Regions from separate parts of the Methylovirgula sp. 4M-Z18 genome, predicted to be linked through region 3. Evidence: predicted binding sites of a transcription regulator. Region 3 holds the regulator's gene; each other region holds the start of a gene.

Region 1 (4,177 bases), 1.6 Mb from region 3:
GCGTCGTGCTGACCTCGCCGTTGCTCTACTGGTTTTGGCAAACGCCGCCCGATGCGACCACGATCGCCCTCATGCTGTTCATGGGGTTCGGCGCCATTGTTGCGCATCTTCTCTTGATCTGGGCGCACGAACGCGCGCCAGCCTCGGTGCTGGCGCCGTTCTTCTACACGCAGATTGTTTGGATGGGCCTGTTGGGTTACCTGGTTTTCGGCGACCTGCCCGATGGCATGTCGCTCTTAGGAGCGGCGATCGTCATAGCTTCCGGCCTCTACCTTTGGTCTCGGGAGCGTGCGTCTGCGTCGTGAGGCACTGGCGGCGCACAATTGCCACACAAAATACCGCCTGTGCGGGAAAGTCGGATCGCACTTTAGGGAATGCAAGCCTCGCTCGTCGGCTGCGGCCGGTGCCATCGCGTGACTAGAGCCGAGCAACGCTGCCGGATCGCTATCTCTCAGATAAAAGCTGCTGCACACCGAGAGAGTCCACCAGCCTGTGCTGGCGCGACTAATCGGTTCGCTCCTATTCGCACTGCAAAAATTCCAGGCGCCGCTTCGCTGCCGGTTCGTGATGCTTTGGCCATGCCGCCACAAAGTCGCCCGATTCCTCTGGACTTATTTAATAGGCGTAAAAGCTCATATTGGGTGAGGTTTTTCAGAGATCTGTCTTTAGACTCAGAAGTTTTTCATTCTCGACAGATTGCACGGGGAGCGACAGGGCAGCTGACACAACGTTGGGGAGAATGGTATGCTTTTGACATCCAACACGAAGACCGACGCGCCAGACTCGCCCTCCGGACGTCGGACATGGCCCATTCGCCTCGCTTCGTGCAATTCGTCCCGGCCAAGAAATAGCTTGCCTTACGTTTGCGGCGCTTCGGCTCTGAATGCGGCCATCTGTGAAGGGCATCGCGGCACGCTTTTCCGCAGCGCTTGATATGTCGCCAAAGTCACTCGAGACATTTTCAGGAACGGATATGATGGCCGGCGAGTCACAGGCACTAGCATTAGCTGCAGAATTGTTGACGCAAGATTGGCGTGCGCGGCTTTTCCCTTACGCGGCCTGCATCCAAATGGCGGTCACGCTGATCGAAGCGATATTGAACGCAGAACTCAACCACCATATGGAATATGAGGCCAGGGCGAGAAGAAAGAACACCAGAAACGGCCACTGGAAGCGGAGCATATGGAGCGACGTCGGCGAGAAAGTCGTTATTCGCATGCCGCGAGATCGCGCAGGCCGATTTGAACCGTTGCTGCTGCCTCTCAATCGGCAGCATTTTTATGGCTTCACCGACCGTATCCTGACGACATATGCCCATGGCCGCCATGTTGCCGAGTTCGACGAAATCATCTCTGACTTGTACGATTTTCAATTGCCTCGGGATTTGGCGCCGCGCGTCATCGATGCGGTTCTGAGTGTCATCCGCGATTGGCAGAATCGACCTTTGGCGCCGCTCTATTCCATCATGTTGTTCGGCATATTCCCGACGACGACGCGGGAGCGGGAATTGACAAGAACGCGGCCGGTCCATTTCGGCTTGGGCTTTCAGCCTGACGGATCAAGCGATCTGCTCGGGCTCTGGGTCAATGATCCTTCGGACGACGATTTATGGACGCAAGTGACGACAGATCTCACCGCGCGCGGAGCGGCGCAGATCTCCCTTGTCGTGACCGATGAGGTGCAAGATGTGCTGCCGCGTCCACACCTCGCGTTTGATGTGTCGGGATACCGGCAGTGCGAGGTCCGCCAAGTTTGCCGTTTCAGTGATCTGAAGCGGAAGCGCAAACCAACCGAGCCGTTGATGTATCGCCAATATAATCCAGTGTAAAAATAGATATTCGGCGCTCTCGGCTTCGTCCCACCGTCCTGGATCTTGCCGCGAGGCAATGAAATGCTCCGCCTGCTGCGTCCGCCGCCATTTTTCTGATATATTTTGTTCTTCCTTTATGGAGGCTGTTTTTGCCAAGCGGCAAGGGCCGTGGGGCCATGTCGCACGACGGTCTTCCGCTATGGAAACATGTGCGATACATTCTCCCGCTACGTAATCACAATGTCACACAAAGTTCACGGAGCGCTTCTAGCTTCCGCGCATCTTTGGTCTCCGGGCACGGTTGGATGCAATCTTCCTCATTCGACTTAGGCGTCGTCGGCGCGGGCATCTGCGGTCTTGCGCATGCCTTGGCGGCCGCGCGCAAGGGGAAGCGTGTCGTGGTCATCGACCGTGATGCGCAGGCGAACGGGGCCTCGATCCGCAACTTTGGCTTTATCACGGTCACCGGACAGCAAAGCGGCGCGTGTTGGCAGCGCGCCATGCGGTCGCGCGACATATGGCTCGAAGTCGCTTCGGCGGCACATATTCCGGTGTTGCAGCGCGGCCTCCTGACCATCGCGCGCCGGCACGAGGCGCTTGACGTGCTGGAGGCATTTGCCGCGACCGACATGGGGGCCGATTGCCGGCTTTTGCAGGCCCATCAGATCGCAGCCTATGGCGATGGATTGCTGACCGAACACTTCGCGGGCGCCCTCTATAGCCCGCACGAAATCCGGGTCGAGTCGCGCGAAGCGATTCCCCAACTTGCGGCCTATCTTGCCGAGCACCATGGCGTGACATTCTTGCGCGAAACGGCGGTCCACAGTGCCTCCCCGCCAAAGCTCGAGACGAGCCGCGGAACCATCCACGCCGATGCGATCGTCGTGTGTCCGGGCGACGATTTCCGCACCCTGCACCCCGACCGGATCGCCGCTTACGGCTTGCAGCGTTGCCTCCTGCACATGTTGCGGGTCAAGCCGCCGCAAGTCGATGAAAACATGCCGGCCGTCATGTCCGATCTCGGCCTCATCCGTTATCTCGGCTATGCGGAGCTTCCGGCGGCAAAGGCGCTTCGGCAGAAACTGTTGGCCGAACAGGGCGAACATATCCGGCAGGGCGTTCATCTCATCGTCGTGCGCAGCGCCGATGGATCTTTCGTGGTGGGAGATTCCCATCATTATGCGCCGACGCCACCGCCTTTCGCGCCGAGCTTTGTCGACGATCTCATTCTCGACGAATATGCCCGCGTCTTTCATGGGCCGGCGCCGCAAGTTCTCGAGCGCTGGACGGGCACCTATGCATCGGCCGATGACCGTCTGATGCTGATAGATCGGCCGGCGGAAGATTTAAGAATTGTCATCATCACCAGCGGCACTGGCGCAAGCACATCCTTTGCCATAGCGGAAGAAGTCATCGCGGAGCTTTTCGATTAGGATGTGCTCTCATCCGCCGTCATGGCGCATTTTCGCGGATCGTTGATTGCTAACCGGAAAGTCGAGCGGCTTTTTTGGAAGATGCTCTAAGAGGGGAATCTCATGACGAATCTCAAGGCCGTCATTTTCGATTGGGCAGGGACGCTGGTCGATTATGGGTCGCTGGCGCCGATGGGGGCCTTTGTTGAAACCTTCGCCGAGTTTGGAGTCAGCATCAGCATCGAGGAGGCGCGCGGCCCGATGGGCATGGCCAAGCGTCCACATATCGCTGCGATCATGGCGTTGCCGCGTGTAAGCGAAGCGTGGCGCGCAAAGCACGGCGCATCGCCGACGGAACAAGACATCGATGCGATCTATCAGGTCTTCGTGCCGAAAAATATTGCCGTTGCCGCACGCTTCGCCACATTGATTCCCGGCGCCGCAAAGGTCGTGCAGACGATCCGCGACGGTGGTCTCAAAATCGGCTCGACCACCGGCTATACGCGCGAAATCATGGCGGAGATCCTGCCTGTGGCAGCGGCGCAAGGCCTCAAGGTGGATTGCCTTGCCTGCACCGGCGATACGGCGCAGGGCCGGCCCTCGCCATTGATGCTCTATAAAAATCTGCTCGATCTCGAGATTTGGCCGGCCTCCGCTGTCGTGAAGGTCGATGACACCGAGGTCGGGATCCGTGAAGGCCTGAACGGCGGTGCCTGGTCGGTTGGCGTCTCCTTGAGCGGCAACGCGTTTGGCTTGTCGCTACAGGAGGCCGAACGTCTTGCACCGGAAGAATTTTCGCGCCGGAAGACTGCGGCCGAACAAAAGCTTTTGTCGGCGGGCGCCCACTACGTGATTGGCACCATCGCTGAACTGCTTCCGGTCCTGGCCCATATCGACGGGCGTGTCGCGCGCGGCGAAAAACCGTGAGTGGGCAAGCGTTCGATGTGAGTGAAGG
Region 2 (4,177 bases), 160 kb from region 3:
TCAGTATTGTGATCGTGACGGTGAAGCTCGCCGTCGCGGGATCACTGGCGGCGAATGCCGCCTGGGCCGACAACGACAAAATCGTTCCGCAAAAAATAGGTAAACAAAATCTTTTCATTGTCCCCTCCCCAGACAGGGGGCATTGCGGCATCCTCTGTCTATTCCGTCCATAAAGGCCCAAACGTTTTCGAGGCACAAGCAACGCGTGTTGTGTTTGTGTAATTTTCGTGTCGGCGTTGCCATTAAGTGACAGGCAAAATTAAAAAACTGTAATGGCTGCAAAATAAAACCAATCGAGCCCCTTAGAAAGGCTGTTTATGGCCAGTCGGCGAGGCGCGTGGGGGGTCTCAGCTGGGTATTATGTTTGCGATGAGATGGAGATTTGTGTCGAGACGGGCAGATCGCTCCGCATCTTTGATAGGCCTTCGGAGCCGACTGGGACAGGAGAGGGATCGCCCGCGCCTCCATCCTCTGGCAGCGGCAGGAGACTGCGTTTGGCCTTCGGTCACCTCATCGCTGCGGTGGAAGATGGGCTGGCGGGTGGTCGCGGCGTGTCAATTCACGCCGCGCTCTTTCTTGTATTGCGCCACTGCGTCGCGCACGTAACCCTGACCCCATTGCAGGCCTATCGCTTGGGCGGCCTGGGTGATCGTGCTTTGTTTGGCGATGAAATCGATGCCGGCCGGACTCTTGTAGAAAGTCGCGATCGCCTTCAGGTCGGCATCGGAGAAATTCTGGGCATAGACTTGGGCGATCTTGTCCGTGATCTCACTGATCTGCACCTCGGCGCCACTGTTGTAGCGCGCGAGAAAATCGTCGATGCTCTTATCGTCGCCACCCGCCTGCGCGAACAGTACGGGGCGCACCTGCTTGGTCATCGCCGGCAGCGCTTGGCGCATCTGGTCGGCGCTGTGCATGGCGGCGACGAGGTCGCGCGCCAAAGCAAGATGGCTGGCGTCATCCGCCCGCGCCACGGGCGTGGCAAAAACCATTGCCACCAGAAGTCCGATCCCCTTCCATCGCATCGTCCGCCCCTCATTGCTTTTTCCAGCCAAGGCCAAGCCGCCTTGGCGCACCGGTCAGTCCGTATCGGCGCTCACTCTACCGCGCCTCTCGGACACTGCCCATCATTGAAAACGCGTATGACCCAAAAGGTACAGTACACACATTCCGTCCGCATCTACCTAGTTTCGGCAATTGCGAGGAACGCGTGACGCGCGCAATGCGAAAGTAGCAGCGTGCAGGTCTATTGCAGTTCATAGACGCGATTGGCGAGCAGATGCCTAAGCTGCGGCTGGCGTTTGCGCGCACAGCCCAAAATTGCTTGCGCCCGCGCGGCCGGCTATCGGCCGCGCTCGCCGTCGTGGCGCCATGTCATATTGCAGCCAACCGTCCTGCCTCGGTGGTCAGCCGTACCGCGCCGGGACGAACATCTCCGGCGGAATTGGGTTGCGATGATAGTCGGGGTGATACACGCGATCGGGCAGCGCGACAGGCTCGTGATGGACGGCCTGATACGGAATCTGGGTGAGCAGGTGCGAAATGCAGTTGAGCCGCGCTTTCTTCTTGTCGACGGCCTCGACGACCCACCATGGCGCTTCGGGAATATGGGTGCGCGACAGCATCGCTTCCTTGGCCCTGGTATAGTCTTCCCAGCGGCTGCGCGACTGCACATCCATCGGACTCAGCTTCCACTGTTTGAGCGGGTCGTGAATCCGCATCATGAAGCGGAACTGCTGTTCCTCGTCCGTGATTGAGAACCAGTATTTGATCAGAATGATGCCCGAGCGCACGAGCATCCGCTCGAAATCGGGCACGGAGCGGTAAAATTCCTCGCACTCCTCTTCGGTGCAGAATCCCATGACCCGCTCGACGCCGGCGCGATTGTACCAGGAACGGTCGAAAAGCACGATCTCGCCGCCGGCCGGCAAATGGGAGACATAGCGTTGGAAATACCATTGCGAGCGCTCCCGCTCGCTCGGGGCCGGGAGCGCCGCGATGCGGCAGACCCGGGGGTTGAGGCGTTGCGTGATCCTTTTGATGACCCCGCCTTTGCCGGCCGAGTCACGACCCTCGAAGAGCACGACCACTTTAAGCTTGTCGTGCTGGACCCAATCCTGGAGTTTGACCAACTCGCCCTGCAGCCTAAGCAATTCCTTGAAATACAGCTGGCGGTCCATGGTCTTTTGCGGCTCAAGATTGAGCTCGGAGCCAATAATCGAGTCTAACCGACTGTCATCGAGCTCAAGCTCCAATTCCTCGTCGACAGCATCCTGCAGGTCGGCGTCGATCCGCATGCGCAGGGTTTCCTGTTCGACGGTCTCGGACTCATCCATTTGCTGCTCCTCTATGCCTTATCGACAATTTATCTGCCGGCATCATTCCGGCAGCCCATGACGGAGCTATGACATCCGTGCCTGCGCTTGTCTGGGCCGTCATGGTCTGGGACCGACAGGCAGGAGACCAGTGCGACGCCGGAAACGTGCAAAAGGTCACAATTCTGTGATGGCGGATTGGTAGCGGAACGGGAGCTTCACGGCCTGGAGATCATGACATGACGACCGCAGCAAATGTAGCCGCCAGTCCCGAGGTGCCTGCCGCGCGGGCAGCGCTCGACAAGCCTATGGATATTCGGTTTTTGCTTGGCTTCCTCGCCGTCGTGGCAGGTGGCCTCTTCTTCATGGCCTATTCAATCTACAACGACCTGTCCGATGCCGGCGGCGGCCCGACGACTATCGTGCCGTTCATGTTGCTGGGCCTGGCCCTGCTGATCGCGCTCGGGTTCGAATTCGTCAACGGCTTCCATGACACCGCCAACGCGGTCGCAACGGTCATTTACACCCATTCGCTGCCGCCGCAGGTCGCCGTGATCTGGTCGGGCTGCTGGAATCTCGCCGGCGTCCTGTGGTCGACCGGCGCCGTCGCGTTCGGCGTTCTCTCGCTGCTGCCCGTCGAACTCATTCTGCAGGTTGGGTCGAGCGCCGGCTTCGCCATGGTGTTCGCGCTGCTGATTTCCGCAATCATCTGGAATCTCGGCACCTGGTGGTACGGTCTGCCGGCCTCCAGTTCGCACACGCTGATCGGCTCGATCGTCGGCGTCGGCGTTGCCAACGCTTTGATGCGCGGTCAGGACGGGACCTCCGGCGTCGACTGGGACCAGGTCTACAAGATCGGCCAAGCCTTGCTGCTCTCCCCGCTGTTCGGCTTCGCCCTTTCGGCGGCGTTGCTCGTGGTCATGAAGTTCCTCGTCCGCAAGCCTGAGCTCTATAAGTCGCCGACTTCGGACGCTCCGCCTCCGCTGTGGATCCGTGGTCTGCTCACCCTGACTTGCACGTTGGTTTCGTTCTTCCACGGTTCCAACGACGGCCAGAAGGGCATGGGCCTGATCATGCTGATCTTGATCGGCGTCGTTCCCACCGCTTACGCGCTGAACCGCGCCGTGCCGCAATCGAACACGCCGGCTTTCGTCGCAGCGGCCGACTCCGCTTCGAAAATCATCCAGGCGCACAGCGGCGGACAGCCCGTCGATGGCGATCCGCGTCCGCTCGTCACGGCCTACATCCACGCGCATCAAGTCTCGGACAATACCTATCCTGCGCTCGCCAAGCTGGTGAGTGGCATCGCCGGGGACGTGCAGACTTACGGCGCGCTCACCAAGACGCCGCTCGACAAGGTCCAGAACGTCCGCAACGATATGTATCTCGTCTCGGAGGCGATCCGCGTGCTCTCGAAGGACCAAGGCGCCCAGTTGAAGCCCGAGGAGCAAGCCGGTCTGGCGAAGTTCAAGAGCCAGCTTGACGCTTCGACCAAGTTCATCCCCGCGTGGGTCAAGATCTGCGTCGCAATCGCCCTCGGCCTCGGGACCATGATCGGCTGGAAGCGCATTGTGGTGACGGTCGGCGAGAAGATCGGCAAGACTCACCTGACCTATGGCCAGGGCGCGGCCGCCGAGCTCGTCGCTGCCGCAACGATTGGCGCCGCCGACGGACTTGGCCTGCCGGTTTCGACCACGCACGTGCTCTCCTCCGGCATCGCCGGCACGATGGCCGCCAATGGTTCGGGCATGCAATGGTCGACCTTGCGCAATATCGGGTTGGCCTGGGTGCTGACCCTGCCTGCGGCGATGCTGCTGTCGGGCGTTCTGTACGCGCTGTTCCGTCACATCTTCTGAGCGCTC
Region 3 (4,177 bases):
GACCGACCGCGAGACGGCACGGCGCAAACTCAGTGTCAGCGAAGATTACGCCCACGGTCTGCTGCAGCATTCTCCGGTCTCGCTTTGGGTCGAGGATTTCAGCCGGGTCAAGCAATTGATCGACGAGGTACGCGAGCGCGGCATCATCGATTTTCGCGTCTTCACCGATGTTCATCCCGAATTCGTGCAGCGCTGCATGAGCGAAATCCGGGTGATCGACGTCAACCGTCGCACGCTCGAACTGTTCGGCGCACCGAGCAAGCAAGTGCTGCTGCAACGGCTCGGCGACATCTTTCGCGACGGCATGGCACAACCCTTTCGCGAGCAATTGATCGATTTATGGGACGGCAAGCTGTTCCAGCAGCGCGAGGTGGTCAATTACGCGCTCGACGGCACGGAGCTGTATTTCCTGATGCAATTTTCCGTACTGCCCGGCCGCGAACACAATTGGTCGCTGGTGCAGGTCGCGTTGACCGACATCACCGCGCGGAAAAAGGCGGAGGCCTATCTCGAATTCCTCGGCAAGCACGATGTTTTGACCAAGCTTTATAATCGCTCCTTCTATGTCGACGAGATCAATCGCCTTGAGCGCAAAGGCCCCTGGCCGGTGACAATCATCATCGCCGATCTCAACGGTTTGAAGAGCTCCAACGATCACCATGGCCATGGCGTCGGCGACGAATTGCTGCGCCGCGCCGGCGAGGTTCTCGCGCAAGTCGTCGAGAAGTCCGGCTGCGCCGCGCGCATCGGCGGCGACGAATTCGCCATTATCATGCCCGGCGCGGACGAGCACGCCGGCGAAGCGATGATGAACGACGTGCATCGCCTGGCCGAACTGAACAACCAGTTCCACGGCGCAACGCCGCTCTCCTTCTCGATGGGCGCTGCGACGAGTCGCCGCGGCGAGCGACTCGACGCGGTCGCCCGCCGCGCCGATGCCGAAATGTATGACGCCAAGCGCCGATACTATGAGGAGAGATATCGCGGTTGATGCGCCGGCGCGGAGGCCGAGCGAGAGACAGCTAATCGCCGGACGGCTTGCTGCGCCGCAATTGTTTCACGCCCGAGCGTTTCGCCTTGCCGTCCAATCGGCGCAGCTTCGAGGCGTAAGTCGGCTTGGTCGGCCGCCGCGGCTTTGGCGCGACGGAAGCTTCCTCGATCATCGCGGCAAGGCGCTGCATCACATCGACCTTATTGCGCTCCTGACTGCGATGCGCGTCGGCGGTCAGGACGATGACGCCGTCCAAGGTCAAGCGCCGCCCGGCGATACGGGTGAGACGCGCCTTGACCGCGTCGCTCAACGAGGGACTCCGCGCCAAATCGAAACGCAATTGCACCGCCGTCGCGAGCTTGTTCACATTCTGCCCGCCGGGACCGGAGGCGCGAATGAAGCTCAAGGCCACCTCGTCATCTTCGAGACTGATATGGTCGGTGATGCGGATCATAACCTTTCATACAGGTAACCGCCCGATCCTGTCTAAAGCATTTTGCGATTCTTTCAGAAGCGCAAAATTGCTCTACTTGTTTGTTATGTCGCATTTTCTTAACCGAAAAGTCGCGCAACTTTTCTGGAAAATGCTCTAATCGCGATATTTGTCGTGGCAGGAAGAACAATTGTCCATCACCGGCGCATAGGCTGCCTTGAACTTAGCAGCGCTGTCGAGTTGGCCGAGGGCGGCCTTCGCATCGCTCTGGAAAGCGGTGAACCGCCTTTTGAGATCCTCGGATTCGGCACTCGTCGAGAGATGCGATTTGATGTCGTCAGAATCGGCAATATAGGCCTGCAACAATTTGCGCACTGTTGCCGCGTCATAAGGTTCGCTACCGCTCACCATGGCCTTAGCAGCATTGGTCGGACTGCGCCACGCCTTCATGATCCCCTTGAAACCGGCGGCATAGGCGACCGATATCGTCAGCAGCAACACCAAACCAACACTCATTCCGCGCTTCATCGACTCATGTCTCCCAAAGTGGGCTGCAGTTTTTCCGCCTCTCATGGTCAAAAATATGGCGGACATCGGGCAAAATGCAGGGCAATCGAGATGGAAGACACGAGCCAGGCGCACCGCTCTTGACGAGCGTATTCCGGCTCGCACGGAGCGTCGCGGAGGTCAAAACCATGTGGAAAACGCCGGCGCCGCAACCCGCGCGCCAGCAACGGGCGAGACTACGGCCCGCGCCGGCCTGTCGTAGCTAGGTGCGTTGGCCCGTCAATTCTTGCCGAAGGTCTCGTCGAAAGAATAACCGGCGCCGCGTACGGTACGGATCGGATCCCGCTCCTTGCCGCGCGACAAGACCTTGCGCAGCCGGCCGACATGGACGTCCACGGTGCGCTCGTCGATATCGATCGCCATCCCCCAGACGCCGTCGAGCAATTGCGCGCGCGAGAACACCCGGCCCGGCTTCTCCATCAGATATTCCAGGAGGCGAAATTCGGTCGGGCCCAGATGCACGTCCCGCGAGCCGCGGCGCACGCGGCGCATATCGCGGTCGAGCTGCAAATCCCCCGCGGCTAGCAGGCTCGCCACCCGCTCGGGCCGCGAGCGGCGCAAGAGCGAGCGCACCCGCGCCATAAGTTCGGGCACCGAGAACGGCTTGACCACGTAATCATCGGCGCCGATGGAGAGGCCGCGGACCCGTTCACCCTCTTCGCCGCGCGCCGTCAGCATGATCACCGGCAGCGTCTTCGTGACATCGCGCGCACGCAGGCGACGGCAGATTTCCAAGCCCGAAATACCCGGCAACATCCAGTCGAGAATGACCAGGTCCGGCGGCGCCTCGATGAGGCGCAACTCGGCCTCGTCGCCGCGCTCGACATGTTCGACCGCAAAGCCTTCCGCTTCGAGATTGTAGCTGAGCAGCAGCGCGAGCGGCGCTTCGTCCTCGACCACGAGCACCCGCGGCGCGGCGCTGGCGGGTCCCGATTTCGCGTTTTCGATGCGAATGTCGTTCATATTGTCTCAGTCCTATCCAGCCTGAAGCGGTGCGTTCGGGGTGCCCTTCGGGCGGTCCATCGGCAAAGTATCGCCGGTCACCAGATAAAAGACGGTCTCGGCAATATTGGTGCAATGGTCGCCGATGCGCTCGATGTTCTTCGAGCAGAACAGAAGATGCGTGCACAAGGTGATGTTGCGCGGATCTTCCATCATGAAGGTGAGAAGATCGCGGAAGATCGAGTTTTCCAGAGCGTCGATTTCGGCATCGCGCTCCCACACGGCGCGGGCTGCGACCGTGTCACGTGCGGCATAGGCGTCGAGCACGTCCTTGAGCAATATCGCGGCAAGTTCGGCCATGTGACGCAGACCGACCAGCGCGCCCGGCATGCGGATGCCATTGTCGTTGGCGATCTTCATCGTGCGCTTGGCAATGTTCTTGGCGAGATCGCCAATGCGCTCCAGATCGCCGGAGACGCGAATCGCGGCGACGATGGCCCGCAAATCGACGGCCATCGGCTGGCGGCGCGCGATGATGGAGACAGCGCTCTCCTCAATCTGTCGTTGCAGCAGATCGAGCCGCGGATCGGTTTCGACCACCCGCTGCGCCAAGGTCACATTCAACTCGGTCAGCGCGTCAACCGCGTCCGACAGCATTTTTTCGGCAATGCCGCCCATCTCGGCGATCTGGCGGCCGAGCGTCTCCAGTTCGGAATCGAAAGACTTGACGATATGTTCGTTCATGGAAGGCTCCAACTCAGCCGAAGCGGCCGGTGATGTAGTCTTGCGTGCGCTTCTGGCGCGGCGCCGTAAAGATCTGGTCGGTGTCGCCGAACTCGACGAGTTCGCCCAAATACATGAAGGCGGTCTTCGTCGAGACGCGCGCCGCCTGCTGCATCGAATGGGTGACGATGGCGATCGTATAGGTCTCGCGCAATTCGTCGATCAGCTCCTCGACCTTCGAGGTCGAGATCGGATCGAGCGCCGAGCACGGTTCGTCGAAGAGAATGACATCCGGCTTGATCGCGACCGTGCGCGCAATGCACAGACGCTGTTGCTGACCGCCTGACAACGACAGACCGCTGGCGTGCAGCTTGTTCTTCACCTCTTCCCACAGGGCTGCGCCGCGCAACGCGTTCTCGACGCGCCCGTCCATCTCGCTCTTGGGCAGCTTCTCGTAGAGGCGGATGCCGAAGGCGATATTGTCGTAGATCGACATCGGGAAAGGTGTCGGCTTCTGGAAC

The links. Region 3 encodes PhoB, which activates phosphate uptake and scavenging genes when phosphate is short. Its sites were predicted from a motif close to TGTCATNNANCTGTCAT; they were not measured.
Region 1: the regulator PhoB is predicted to act here: its motif matches at 2,041-2,057, upstream of V9T28_RS17270 (TIGR03364 family FAD-dependent oxidoreductase).
Region 2: the regulator PhoB is predicted to act here: its motif matches at 2,394-2,410, upstream of ppk2 (polyphosphate kinase 2).

What each region holds. Positions count from the first base shown of each region.
Region 1 is NZ_CP149574.1:3,736,541-3,740,717, reverse strand. Features, by position in the region: gene V9T28_RS17280 (DMT family transporter) at 1-305, shown strand, start outside; gene V9T28_RS17275 (transposase) at 896-1,828, shown strand; gene V9T28_RS17270 (TIGR03364 family FAD-dependent oxidoreductase) at 2,116-3,243, shown strand; gene phnX (phosphonoacetaldehyde hydrolase) at 3,346-4,149, shown strand; gene pbfA ((R)-1-hydroxy-2-aminoethylphosphonate ammonia-lyase) at 4,146-4,177, shown strand, end outside.
Region 2 is NZ_CP149574.1:649,701-653,877, forward strand. Features, by position in the region: gene V9T28_RS02910 (Csu type fimbrial protein) at 1-118, opposite strand, end outside; gene V9T28_RS02915 (DUF2059 domain-containing protein) at 555-1,025, opposite strand; gene ppk2 (polyphosphate kinase 2) at 1,407-2,297, opposite strand; gene V9T28_RS02925 (inorganic phosphate transporter) at 2,555-4,171, shown strand.
Region 3 is NZ_CP149574.1:488,875-493,051, reverse strand. Features, by position in the region: gene V9T28_RS02260 (sensor domain-containing diguanylate cyclase) at 1-991, shown strand, start outside; gene arfB (alternative ribosome rescue aminoacyl-tRNA hydrolase ArfB) at 1,023-1,445, opposite strand; gene V9T28_RS02250 (cytochrome c) at 1,581-1,940, opposite strand; gene phoB (phosphate regulon transcriptional regulator PhoB) at 2,211-2,954, opposite strand; gene phoU (phosphate signaling complex protein PhoU) at 2,967-3,677, opposite strand; gene pstB (phosphate ABC transporter ATP-binding protein PstB) at 3,691-4,177, opposite strand, start outside.